2 regions of the Bacillus sp. SRI_025 genome follow, and region 2 is predicted to be linked to the other one. Evidence: a T-box and tRNA genes for the amino acid it is inferred to sense, from the RefSeq annotation. Region 2 holds a T-box; the other holds one or more tRNA genes.
What was found. A T-box is a leader RNA that pairs with one kind of tRNA and senses whether it is charged. The one in region 2 lies ahead of tyrS (tyrosine--tRNA ligase), so its partner is inferred to be a tRNA-Tyr.

Region 1 (6,630 bases), on a different contig from region 2:
AGAGCTGTGCCATTCTAGAGGAAGTGGCAGCACTGCGAAAAGGTGCTTCATTGGAACCGGACGTCGATAGGTGAACATCACATAAAGCAGAAACGCTAGTATGACCTGGATGTGTTAAAGCAATGGTTTTCACTTGGTTGTCTTTTGCGAGCTGAAGGGCTTGAATGATGTCTAACGTTTCTCCTGAAAAGGAGATACCAAACACAATGTCATTCTCTCCTGCATTTGCAATGACCGTAGATGCAATGTGCATGTCAGTGAAGGCTGTCGCTGCATAGTTAATTCTGAGAAATTTCTGCTGGGCATCAGCTGCGACGATGCCAGATGCACCAACACCGATAAAATGAATTTGGTTTGCATTCAGCAGTAATTGAACAGCCTTTTCTAAAGCATCTGCATTTAAAATAGAAGCGGTGTCCTTAATCGATTGAATCGAGTTTCCAGCTGTTTTTTGAATAATGGATTGAAGTGGTTCATCTTGTTCGATATCTCTGTAGCCTTGTTTATCGTCATGCATCAAGTCTCCAGCGATCCGCATTTTTAAATCTTGATAGCCATCCAGCCCGAGAGATTTACAAAGACGGATGACTGCAGAGCTGCTTGCGCCGGCTGCCTGACTGATTTCGTGTACTGTACTTTTAATGACTTTGTCAGGATGGGCAAGGATATAGTCTGCAATGATTTTTTCAGATTGGGGGAGCTTTGATTTGATTGTGTGTAGTAGGGTAAGTCCACCTGCTGACATGAGCTCTACCTCCTTTAGGATTGATAACGTGAGATCGCTTTGTCGATATGACCATTCGTTTTGCTCAGTAAATCTTTGGCTGTTTTCTTGTCTGTGTTTGTTTGGAGCATGACGATGGCGGTTTTGACTTCTAAGTCTGCTGCTTCGAGAGTCTTCACGGCTTGTTCGTAGGAAGCATTTGTCACATGTTGAATGATGGTGATGGCGCGTTCTTTTAATTTATGATTGCTGACTTTAACATCAACCATCAGGTTTTCATATACTTTGCCTTGTCTGATCATGACTGAGGTGGAAAGCATATTTAAAATCATTTTATGAGCGGATGCTGCTTTCATTCTTGTTGACCCAGTGATGGCTTCTGGTCCTACAATGACCTCAATGGCGCAATCTGCAAGCTCGCTAATTTCTGCTTGTTTATTGCAGCTGAGTGCTACTGTTTTAGCTCCAATTGACTTTGCATAGTTTAAAGCGCCGATGATATAAGGTGTCCTGCCGCTTGCGGCAATTCCGACGACTGTATCTTTTGATGTCAGGTGGATGTGTACTAAATCCTGTTTGCCGGCTTCTTCACTATCTTCCACATCTTCGGCAGCTTGAGAAAAAGCTGAGTCTCCGCCTGCCATGATGCCTACAATGACATCAGGTGAGACGCTATAGGTTGGGGGACATTCGACAGCATCCATTACGCCAATTCTGCCGCTTGTTCCGGCGCCTAAATAAACGAGTCTGCCTCCATTTGAGATGGATTCATAGGCAAAGTCACTTGCTGTTTTGACATGGGGAAGTACAAGGTTGACTGCTTGAGCGACCTTCATATCTTCTTCATTAATCATCTGGAGTATTTCAAGCGGATCTGCTTGAGAAATTCCCATTGTGTTGGGGTTTCTTGATTCTGTTGTCAAAGAACGCAGTTGAGATGGCTGCATGTGACATACCTCCTTATTTCTTCATTTTCAGTATATTGAGTATGGTACGAAATTTCAATATTATATTTGAATATTGAAATTATATTTCAGTAGAAATGTTGAATAAATAGGGAGCAAATAGTTAGAAAATAAAAAAAATAAAAATCCCCTTTACAAAAGGGGGACAACCTGTATATAATAACTTTTGTCAGCTTCACGGAAACAACAAACTTGACAAACTGGCCCGTTGGTCAAGCGGTTAAGACACCGCCCTTTCACGGCGGTAACACGGGTTCGAATCCCGTACGGGTCACCATGATGTGGAGGATTAGCTCAGCTGGGAGAGCATCTGCCTTACAAGCAGAGGGTCGGCGGTTCGAGCCCGTCATCCTCCACCATATGCCGGTGTAGCTCAACTGGTAGAGCAACTGACTTGTAATCAGTAGGTTGGGGGTTCAAGTCCTCTTGCCGGCACTGTTTTATCTTTATCAATTCCATATGTGGAGGGGTAGCGAAGTGGCTAAACGCGGCGGACTGTAAATCCGCTCCCTCCGGGTTCGGCGGTTCGAATCCGTCCCCCTCCACCATTTTTGGGCTATAGCCAAGCGGTAAGGCAACGGACTTTGACTCCGTCATGCGTTGGTTCGAATCCAGCTAGCCCAGTTAAGACACCTTTTTCAAAAAGGTGTCTTTTTTTATGTTGGCGGAGGGACTGTATAACTATTCAAAATGTTGTCGAGTTGAGTCAGAAGGCATCAAGAAAGTAAAATATAAGCATGAACGGAAAGGGGATGTACATATGGGAGAGCAAAAGAAGGTCACGATTGTTGGAGTTCCGATGGACTTGGGGCAAACGAGAAGGGGCGTCGATATGGGGCCGAGTGCGATTCGTTGTGCAGGCGTAAAAGAAAAATTGGAAACGCTCTCATTTGATGTGGAGGATCTAGGAGATATTCCAGTTGAACAAAGAGATGATGAGAAAGGTTTATATACAAGTGAAAAGCTAAAAAATTTGACCGAGAATGCTGGGGCGAATCAGCTGCTTGCTGAGAAGGTTGACAGTATTGTGCAATCAGGTTCGTTTCCGCTCATTTTAGGTGGTGATCACAGCATTGCGATTGGCACACTTGCTGGGGTAGCCAAGCATTATGAAAACTTAGGAGTCATTTGGTATGATGCACACGGGGATTTGAATACGGAGGAAACCTCTCCTTCTGGAAATATTCATGGCATGCCGCTTGCTGTCAGTCTTGGTTTTGGGCATGCTGATTTAACAAACATTGGCGGTTATTCGCCTAAATTGAAACCTCAAAATGTCGTTATAATTGGTGCTCGATCCTTAGATGAAGGAGAGCGGGCATTGATTCGAGAGAAAGGCATTAAAGTCTATACGATGCATGAAATTGATCGTTTAGGGATGACAAGGGTGATGGAGGAAGCTATTGCTTATCTAAAGGAAAGAACAGATGGTGTCCATCTCTCGCTTGATTTAGACGGGCTAGACCCAGCGGAATGCCCTGGTGTAGGCACTCCGGTAGCAGGCGGCATTAGTTACCGGGAGAGTCATCTTGCAATGGAGCTTTTAGAGGAGGCGGGTATTTTAACGTCTGCTGAATTTGTTGAAGTAAATCCGGTTTTAGATGAGAAAAACAAAACAGCAGAAGCGGCTGTGGCATTAATTGGATCGTTAATGGGTGAAAAGTTATTGTAGAGCGGGACTTGTTCCCGTTCTTTTTTGTTTTGGGAAAATTTAAGGATATGTTAAGGTTTTTACCGGTTGATAAGCGTAACACACTGTCAAAAATTTGTTACACTATTTTTTAGAGGAGAATGAAACCTTTTGGAAAGAGGTTCGTATACATAAAGACCGGTGAAGGCAGAGGTTGAATATACTATGGACACAATGATTAAAAAGAGAATTAAGCAAGTGAAAAAAGGCGACCAGAACGCATTTGCAGACATCGTAGACCTGTATAAAGACAAAATTTATCAGCTGTGCTACCGTATGCTTGGGAATGCACATGAAGCGGAGGATATTGCGCAGGAGGCGTTTATTCGTGCTTATGTGAATATCGAAAGCTTTGATGTGAATCGTAAGTTTTCCACGTGGCTGTACCGCATTGCAACCAACCTGACCATCGACCGTATTCGCAAAAAAAAGCCGGATTACTATTTAGATGCAGAGGTGGCAGGAACAGAAGGATTAAATATGTATTCTCAAATTGCTGCTGATGGCATTTTGCCAGAGGATGAGGTGGTGTCTCTTGAATTATCGAGCACCATTCAGCAAAAAATTCTAAGATTACCCGACAAATATCGTTCGGTCATCGTATTAAAGTATATTGATGAACTCTCGTTAAAAGAGATTAGTGAGATTCTGAATATACCAGTTGGTACGGTGAAAACGAGAATACACAGGGGTAGAGAGGCTCTCCGGAAACAGTTGAGAGACCTTTGAGTGAGGTGATTTTGATGAGCTGTCAGGATAGAATCGTCCAGCTTATGCATCAGTATTTAGACGGGGACATTGAGCCCCAAGACGAAAAAGAATTAAAAAGCCATCTGCAATCGTGTGAGGAGTGCCGTACTCATTTTCAACAAATTGAGAAATCCATCGCGCTAGTGCAGAGTACATCTCATATAGAAGCACCATCTGATTTCACTGCAAAGGTGATGGCAGGTCTTCCAAAGGAGAAAAAGCGTGTGTCGGTTCAAAGATGGATCAAAGCTCACCCGCTGATGGTAGCCGCTGCCCTCTTTCTCATTTTAATGGGAGGTAGTCTGTTCACGAGCTGGAATACCGATCATAATTTCAGTGTGTCAAAGCAGCCGAATCTCGTCGTTGAAAATGATACAGTGACCGTACCTAAAGGGGAAACCGTAAAGGGTGATGTCACTGTCAAAAATGGCAAGCTGATTGTAGAAGGCAAGGTTGATGGAAATGTCACCGTCGTCAATGGGGAACAGTTGACTGCTTCTGCCGGACAAGTCACTGGTCAAATTAATGAAATTAATGAAGTGTTTGATTGGATCTGGTACAAAATGAAATCAACAGCACAAAACGTAATGCGGGTCATTGGGCCAGAGGAGCAAAAGTAACTCAATCGGCTTAAGAGCAGTCTCTAAGGGGGCTGCTCTTTTTCTATACATTTGTGAGATTCACGCATACTAACAAGTCAGCCAGATATGGCAACTATTTTCCTTGCTGAAACAAAATGTGGTATAATAGCCACGCTATGTATTGATACATAGGCTCTTTTTATATTAAAAAAATGCATCAAACGAAGAATAACTGAAAATTCTGGAGGACGAGGAAATGGCTTTAGGGGATATTCCTTTTTTGCAGTACCTCGGTAATGCTGTTGATATTCTCGTTGTTTGGTATGTGATATATAAATTAATGATGGTCATCCGCGGAACAAAAGCGGTTCAGCTTTTAAAGGGAATTGTGGTCATTGTTCTCGTCAGGATGGGAAGTGCGTATCTCGGTCTTAACACACTTCAATGGCTGATGGATCAAGCGATTACGTGGGGATTCCTTGCGATCATTATTATTTTTCAGCCAGAGCTAAGGAGAGCGCTTGAGCAGCTTGGGCGCGGCCGTTTCTTCTCAAGAAGCGGGACACCTGTAGAGGAACAGCAGCAGAAAACGATCGAGGCAATTACAAAAGCAATTAACTATATGGCGAAACGCAGAATCGGCGCGCTGCTGACAATTGAGCGCGATACCGGAATGAATGATTACATAGAGACAGGGATTCCTTTGAATGCAAAGGTGAGTTCAGAGCTGCTCATTAATATTTTCATTCCGAATACACCGCTTCATGACGGTGCTGTCATTATGAAGCGGGATGAGATTGCAGCTGCAGCTTGCTATTTACCGCTGTCAGAAAGCCCTTTTATCTCTAAGGAGCTTGGGACGCGTCATAGGGCGGCAGTCGGAATTAGTGAAGTGACAGACAGCTTAACTGTCATCGTTTCTGAGGAAACTGGCGGCATTTCTGTCGCAAGGAATGGTGATCTTCACCGAGAATTGACAGAAGAAGCGCTTGAAGAAATGCTGATTGCTGAATTTAGTAAGAACAGCAAAGATGCTTCCTCGACCAAATGGTATTGGAGGGGCAAGAAAAATGGATAAGATTTTGAATAATCGCTGGGCCGTTAAGCTTCTTGCATTGGTCTTCGCTTTATTGCTGTATGGTGCAGTCAATTCAGCGCAAGCGCCCACGCCGAAAAAAATCGGTGAATCCTTTTTCCCAACATCGACGACAGATGAAGCAACTTTAACTGACATTCCTGTTAAAGCGTATTATGATGACGAGAAATACGTTGTCACTGGTGTGCCGCAGACAGTCAATGTCACGATTAAAGGATCAACAAGTGCTGTGAAAACAGCAAGGCAAACAAAGAATTTTGAAATTTACGCAGACATGCAGAACTTATCGACAGGTACACATAAAGTGGAGCTGAAGGCAAGAGATGTATCGAAGGGGCTCACACTATCGATTAATCCATCTGTGACGACTGTGACGATACAAGAAAAAACGACAGCTGAATTTCCTGTTGAAACAGAATTTTATAATCAAAATAAAATCAAAGACGGCTATTCACCTGAACAGCCTATTGTGAATCCGAAAAAGGTCACAGTTACTGGATCAAAGGACGTCATCGACAAAATTTCTGTCATTAAAGCTTTTGTGAATTTAGAGGATGTCAATCAGCAAATTGAAAAAGAAGCGAAGCTGACTGTGTATGATAGCAGCGGGAATGAGCTGCCAGTCGAAGTAAGTCCGTCCGTGGTGGATATTACGGTTCCAATCTCGAGTCCGAGCAAAAAGGTTCCGTTTAAACTTGAGCGGACGGGCAGCTTGCCAGAAGGGATCAGCATCTCAAGCATTGAGACAAGCCCGAGTGAGGTCACAGTGTACGGCTCTCAAAAGGCACTGGATGCACTTGATTTTATTGATGGCGTCAAGCTGG
Region 2 (6,630 bases):
GTGGTGTTGGGATCACTGTATCTTACTGGGATTCATTAGCAGCCATCAAAGAATGGAAAGCACATACAGCACATCAGCGTGTTCAAAAAAAGGGGAAAAAGGATTGGTATGAATCCTATACTACCCGAATTTGTAAGGTAGAACATGCTTATACAAACAAAGATTCACTCCTTGAACAAGAAGCAGACGAATGAGCTACTTCTACAAAAAAAAGAAAAGCACCTCAATGTACACGAACATTTGAGGTGCTTTTCCATGATGTTTACTGTTTCATAAAGATTTATTTATACGTCACAAGGAAGTATTTCTTTTTCCCTCTTCTTAAAACGGTAAATTGGTTTTCAATTCGGTCGTCAGCTGAGAGCACATAGTCTTTATCTGTTTGTCTCTCTCCGTTGATGGAGACAGCACCATTTGTGATATCTTCACGTGCTTGACGCTTTGATGGAGACAGCTTTGATTCCACAAGAATATCAACTAGTGTTAATTCTTCTGTACTGCTTTTCTCCATTGATGGAACATCCTTAAAGCCTACTTTCACTTCTTCAGCTGTAAGAGATTTGATCTCGCCTTTAAATAGTGCATTTGAGATGTTGACTGCCTGTTCTAGTGACTCACGGCCATGTACAAGTGTTGTCACTTCCTCTGCTAGACGGCGCTGCGCTTCACGCTTTTCAGGTGCTGTTTGCACTTTTTCTTCGTACGATGCGATCTCTTCTTTTGATAAGAACGTAAAGTATTTTAAGTATTTCACGACATCACGGTCATCTGTGTTGATCCAGAATTGGTAGAACTCATATGGAGACGTTTTTTCTTTATCTAACCAGATAGCGCCGCCTTCTGTTTTACCAAACTTTGTGCCGTCTGCTTTTGTGACAAGCGGCATCGTCAGACCGAATGCTTTTGCTCCTTCTGCTTCAGACTTACGGATCAGCTCAAGTCCAGATGTGATATTTCCCCACTGGTCACTTCCGCCGATTTGCAGCTTACAATTTTCATTTCTGTAAAGGTTTAAGAAGTCTAAAGACTGCAGGATGACGTAGCTGAATTCTGTGTAAGAAATCCCTGTTTCGATACGTGAGCTCACGATATCTTTTGCCAGCATAAAGTTTACACCGAAGTTCTTTCCAATATCACGAAGGAACGTGATAACATTCATTTGGCTGATCCAGTCGTAGTTATTCACGATGACGGCTGGGTTCTCGCCTGCTTCAAAATCAAGAAATTGAGACAGCTGTCCTTTGATTTTATCTGACCACTGTTCGACGATTTCTGCTGGGTTGAGTGAACGTTCTGCTTTTTTGAAACTAGGATCGCCAATGAGTCCAGTCGCACCGCCAACAAGAGCAATCGGGTGATGACCTGCTTCTTGGAATCTGCGTAATGTTAAAATTGGCAATAGATGACCAATGTGTAAGCTGTCAGCTGTCGGATCAAAGCCGGAGTATAGCTTGATTTTCTCTTCTGCTAATAATTTTGTTAAACCTTCTTCATCTGTTTGCTGCTGAATTAATCCTCTAAACGATAGCTCTTCCATCAATTGACTCATATCCAAATCTCCTTTGTTTAAAATGAAACATAAAAAACGCCCCTTCGAATGAACGAAGGGACGATATATATCGCGGTACCACCCTGCTTAAAAGACAAAAAATCTTGTCTTTTCACTTACACTGATAACGGACAGATCCGTTCTTTCACTAATCAGGGCATGCTCCTTTTCGTAAAAGCGGTTCGTGAGGGTAATTCGAATATCTCTTTGTACTGACTTGCACCAGCCGTCAGCTCTCTTAAACAGGGAAAGATCATTCTACTGAATCTCAGTCAAAACCTTTTCATATTCAACTAATGTCATTTTTAACACACTTTTGATATCAAGTCAACTGATGAAAAAATTAATCTTCCATTGTCGAAAGGTCGCCAGCAGGTAAATTCAGCTCCCACGCCTTTAGCACACGTCTCATAATTTTTCCGCTTCTCGTTTTTGGCAGTTTGTCTTTAAATTCAATTTCTCGCGGTGCCGCATGTGCTGCGAGTCCTTTTTTCACAAACGTACGAATCTCTTCTTTCAGCTCATCTGTCGGCTCATATCCGCTTCTGAGCGCAATAAATGCTTTAATAATCTCACCGCGGACCGGATCTGGCTTTCCAATGACACCAGCCTCTGCAATGGCTGGATGTTCGACCAGTTTACTTTCTACCTCAAATGGACCGACCCGCTCTCCTGACGTCATGATGACGTCATCGACACGTCCCTGGAACCAAAAGTATCCGTCTTCGTCCATATAAGCTGAATCTCCTGAAACATACCAATCTCCCGGCATAAAGTAAGATTCATATTTTTCAGGATTGTTCCAGATCGTATGCATCATAGAAGGCCAGCCTTTTTTAATCGCAAGGTTGCCCATCCGGTATGGCGGAAGTTCATTTCCTGCATTATCAACAATCGCCGCTTCTACGCCTGGAATTGGTTTTCCCATCGAGCCCGGCTTGATGTCCATGCATGGATAATTACAAATCAGCTGTGCACCCGTTTCTGTCATCCACCAAGTGTCGTGAATTCGCTTGCCAAAAACAGCATCTCCCCAGCGGATGACTTCTGGATTAAGAGGCTCTCCCACACTTAGCACATGACGGAGCGAGCTGAGGTCATATTTTTGAATGAGGTCATCCCCTGCCCCCATGAGCATTCTAAAGGCTGTCGGGGCACTGTACCAAACGGTTACACCGAGTGATTCAATGGTTTCATACCACGTATCAGGATTAAACCGGCCGCCTAAAATCACATTCGTCGCCCCATTAAACCACGGTGAAAAAATACCGTACACTGTGCCTGTAACCCAGCCTGGATCAGCTGTACACCAGTAAACGTCATCTTCTTTCAAGTCAAGCACCCATTTACCAGTCTGGCCTTGCTGCACCATTGCACCATGGACATGAAGCACACCCTTTGGCGTACCAGTAGATCCTGATGTGTAATGAAGCAGGAAGCCGTCTTTTTCATCCATCCATTCAATTTCAAGCTCCTTAGCTGCCTCCTCAAAGGCCTCTTCATAGTGAATTGTCCGAACGCCATTGACGTCTTCATTTTCACCGCCGACAATGATGACAGATTCAAGCTTTGGAAGCTCTGCAAATGGAATTCGTTCAAGTAGATCGGGTGTTGTCACGATCACCTTTGCTTCACTATTTTCTAAACGGTCTTTGACGGCACCTTCCATAAATGCCTCAAATAACGGGCCAACGATCGCCCCAATTTTCACTGCGCCTAGCAAAAGAAAATAGAGCTCAGGTGATCTTGGCATAAAGATAAACACGCGATCCCCTTTTTCCACATGTGCCTTTTCTTTGAATAGATTTCCCGCTTTGTTTGTGTTGATTTTCATATCCCTGAACGTATACTTTTCATCCCGCTCTGAATCTTTGTAGTGAAGCGCCACCTTGTTCTGACGAAACGAGTCCGCATGTCTGTCAATCGCTTCATAGGCTGCATTTATTTTTCCTGTTTCATACCAGGAGAAGTTTTTTCTAGCTTCCTCCCATGAAAAATCTTTGTATGCCTGCTCATAATCATTTAAATGATAATCCCCTTTTACTGATGGTAGCGTTTCCAATTTCATCAAACAGTCCCCCTTTGCATACGTTTACAATGACCATTATAGTATAGATGACTTTTTTTCTCAATTTTTAAAAAACTTCTGATGAAACCGTTTTAATTCTTACAAGATTTAAGATAGAATAGAGACGACTCACTAGAATTAGGGGCGGTGGATACGTGGAGCATCCTAAAACTTATTATTCAAAAACCATTGAGCGAGAAACAGGTTCCATCCTGATTGAAGGACCGGTACCTGCATCAGAGCTTGCGAACTATGCGTTTCATGAAGGACTAACGGCATTTCGCACGCCTGAGGAACAGAAACAAGCACTTGTTGAAATAGCAGATCTTCCAGAGGGACGTATTATCATTGCAAGAGTGAATGAGCTTGTCGTAGGCTATGTCACGTATTTGTATCCTGATCCACTTGAGCGCTGGTCAGAGGGCAAAATGGACAATTTAATTGAGCTTGGCGCAATTGAGGTCGCTCCTCCATTTAGAGGATGCTCACTTGGCAAGCATTTGCTTGATGTGAGCATGATGGATGAGCAAATGGAGAATTACATCATCATTACAACTGAATATTACTGGCATTGGGATTTAAAGGGGACAAAGAAAAACGTTTGGGAGTACCGCAAAATGATGGAGAAAATGATGAACGCAGGCGGTCTTGTCTGGTTTGCAACAGACGAGCCAGAGATTAGCTCACATCCAGCCAATTGTTTAATGGCCAGAATTGGGAAACATGTGAGTCCTGATTCGATCGAGCGTTTCGATCGTCTTCGCTTCCATCAGCGCTTTATGTATTAACGTTCAATTCGTTTTTTTGGCAAAGGGGATTGGTAAACAATGATGATTGAACAAATTATGGAGCGTGATGTGATCACGCTGCGAAAAACCGATACGATTGAAGAAGCCATTCAAAAAATGAGTGCACACCACATCCGGCATATTCCGATCGTATCTGATCAAGGATCTGTCATTGGGATGGTGACAGATCGGGATATTAAAAATGCCAGTCCAAGTATTTTTGAGACAGAGAAAAGAAAGCTCTTTATTCAGCGGCCAGTCGAAGAGATCATGGTATTAGAGACGATCACTGCTCACCCGCTTGATTTCGTTGAGGAGATATCAAGTGTCTTTTTTGAGCACGGAATTGGCTGTCTTCCGGTGGTGAGACGTGGCAAACTTGTAGGCATTATCACAAAAACAGATCTGCTTCGTACGTTTGTAAGACTGACAGGTGCAGATCAGCCTGGATCGCACTTAGAGGTTGAAGTGGAGCAGATGACTGAAGGCCTCGCAGACATTACAGCCATTTTAAAGGAGCAGCATATTCAATTGCTGAGTGTGCTTGTGTATCCTCATGCCAATGAGGCTTCTAAAGTGCTCGTATTCCGCCTTCAAACCATTCATGCAGATCATGTGACGAAGCTGATTCGCGCAAAAGGCTATAAGGTGCTCTGGCCTATGGAGCAGACGATCAAATGAAGGAAGCGACCTTTGTTTTTTCACCATCTTTTCAAACGTACCAATTTAACCAAGATCATCCCTTCAATCAGCTTCGTGTCTACTTAACTTATGATCTTCTTCAAAAAATGAAGGCGTTAACAGAGGATGAAATTGTCGCACCGCGTATGGCTACTCTGGAGGAATTAAAGCTCGTCCATACAGCAGATTATATCCAGGCCGTGCAGCGGGCAAGTGAAGGAAAGCTGTCTACAGCAGAGGGGGAACGCTACGGTCTTGGCACAGAGGATACACCGATGTTCGCAGGCATGCATGAGGCGGCATCTCTCCTTGTTGGCGGAACGTTAACAGCAGTTGATCAAGTGATGCTCGGTCATTCTCAGCATGCACTCAATCTTGGCGGCGGGCTTCACCACGGGTTCAAAGGGCGTGCATCTGGCTTTTGTATTTATAATGACAGCTCTGTGGCGATTCAATATATTCAAAAGACGTATGGCGCTAGAATTTTATATATTGATACGGATGCTCATCACGGCGATGGTGTCCAGTTCAGCTTCTATGACGACCCAGAGGTATGTACAGTCTCCATTCATGAAACAGGACGCTACTTGTTCCCTGGAACGGGACAAGTACAGGAAAGAGGCCACGATAAAGGCTATGGCTACGCCTATAATATTCCGCTAGATGCATTTACGGAAGATGAATCGTTCCTCGAAGCATACCGAACAGCAGTGACTGAGATTGCTGCTTTTTTTAAACCAGATGTGATTTTGACGCAAAACGGAGCTGATGCACACTACTATGATCCGTTAACTCATTTATCTGCCACTATGAAAATATATGAGGAAATTCCTAGACTTGCCCATGAACTTGCGCATCAATATTGTGACGGCAAATGGATCGCTGTTGGCGGAGGGGGATATGATATTTGGCGCGTCGTTCCAAGAGCGTGGAGCCGTATTTGGCTTGAGATGAAAGGCATTACACCGCCAGATGAACTCCCTCGGGATTGGATTCAAGCCTGGAATAAGCAATCGCCTGTTACCCTTCCACCTACGTGGAGAGACCCTGACGATTTATATCCACCGATCCCAAGAAAAGCAGAAATCACAGAAAAGAATGCTCAAACAGTAGAAAAAGCACTCATGCCTGTTAGAAGAGAAAAGAAAAAGGCATAAGAAAAGCAGGCTTTCCGTCATAAGGTAAGCCTGCTTTTTTTGTTTTATTTTGTTGATTGTCTTTCTTCAATTCTGTGCGGAAGCTCAACAATTTGATCGTCCACTTGTTCTTTGTTCATCAGCTTTGTGAGCAGTCTCATGGCAACAGCACCAATATCATATGTCGGCTGAACAACTGTTGTCAGCTGAGGACGCACCATGAGAGAAAGTCTTGTGTTATCGAAGCCAATCACTTCTAAATCTTCAGGAATGGATACCCCTCTGTCTTGTGCTCCATGAATGACACCTAGCGCCATTTCATCTGTAGCTGCGATAACAGCTGTCGGCTTGTCAGACTGCTCAAGCAGATGAGCAAGTGCTTCAATTCCAGAATCATAAGAGTAATCG

Region 1: it has a tRNA-Tyr gene. The T-box ahead of tyrS (tyrosine--tRNA ligase) is inferred to sense a tRNA for this amino acid. The anticodon was not compared.

What each region holds. Positions count from the first base shown of each region.
Region 1 covers NZ_JBYEGB010000007.1:183,317-189,946, reverse strand. The annotation lists gene AC20OE_RS17720 (MurR/RpiR family transcriptional regulator) at 1-745, opposite strand, end outside; gene murQ (N-acetylmuramic acid 6-phosphate etherase) at 760-1,671, opposite strand; tRNA gene AC20OE_RS17710 (tRNA-Glu) at 1,892-1,966, shown strand; tRNA gene AC20OE_RS17705 (tRNA-Val) at 1,973-2,048, shown strand; tRNA gene AC20OE_RS17700 (tRNA-Thr) at 2,052-2,124, shown strand; tRNA gene AC20OE_RS17695 (tRNA-Tyr) at 2,153-2,237, shown strand; tRNA gene AC20OE_RS17690 (tRNA-Gln) at 2,242-2,313, shown strand; gene rocF (arginase) at 2,450-3,361, shown strand; gene sigW (RNA polymerase sigma factor SigW) at 3,545-4,108, shown strand; gene rsiW (anti-sigma-W factor RsiW) at 4,123-4,749, shown strand; gene cdaA (diadenylate cyclase CdaA) at 4,967-5,788, shown strand; gene AC20OE_RS17665 (CdaR family protein) at 5,781-6,630, shown strand, end outside.
Region 2 covers NZ_JBYEGB010000002.1:98,562-105,191, reverse strand. The annotation lists gene AC20OE_RS05380 (antibiotic biosynthesis monooxygenase family protein) at 1-194, shown strand, start outside; gene tyrS (tyrosine--tRNA ligase) at 281-1,549, opposite strand; T-box leader at 1,603-1,834, opposite strand; gene acsA (acetate--CoA ligase) at 1,893-3,617, opposite strand; gene AC20OE_RS05365 (GNAT family N-acetyltransferase) at 3,773-4,405, shown strand; gene AC20OE_RS05360 (CBS and ACT domain-containing protein) at 4,445-5,086, shown strand; gene AC20OE_RS05355 (acetoin utilization protein AcuC) at 5,083-6,243, shown strand; gene ccpA (catabolite control protein A) at 6,288-6,630, opposite strand, start outside.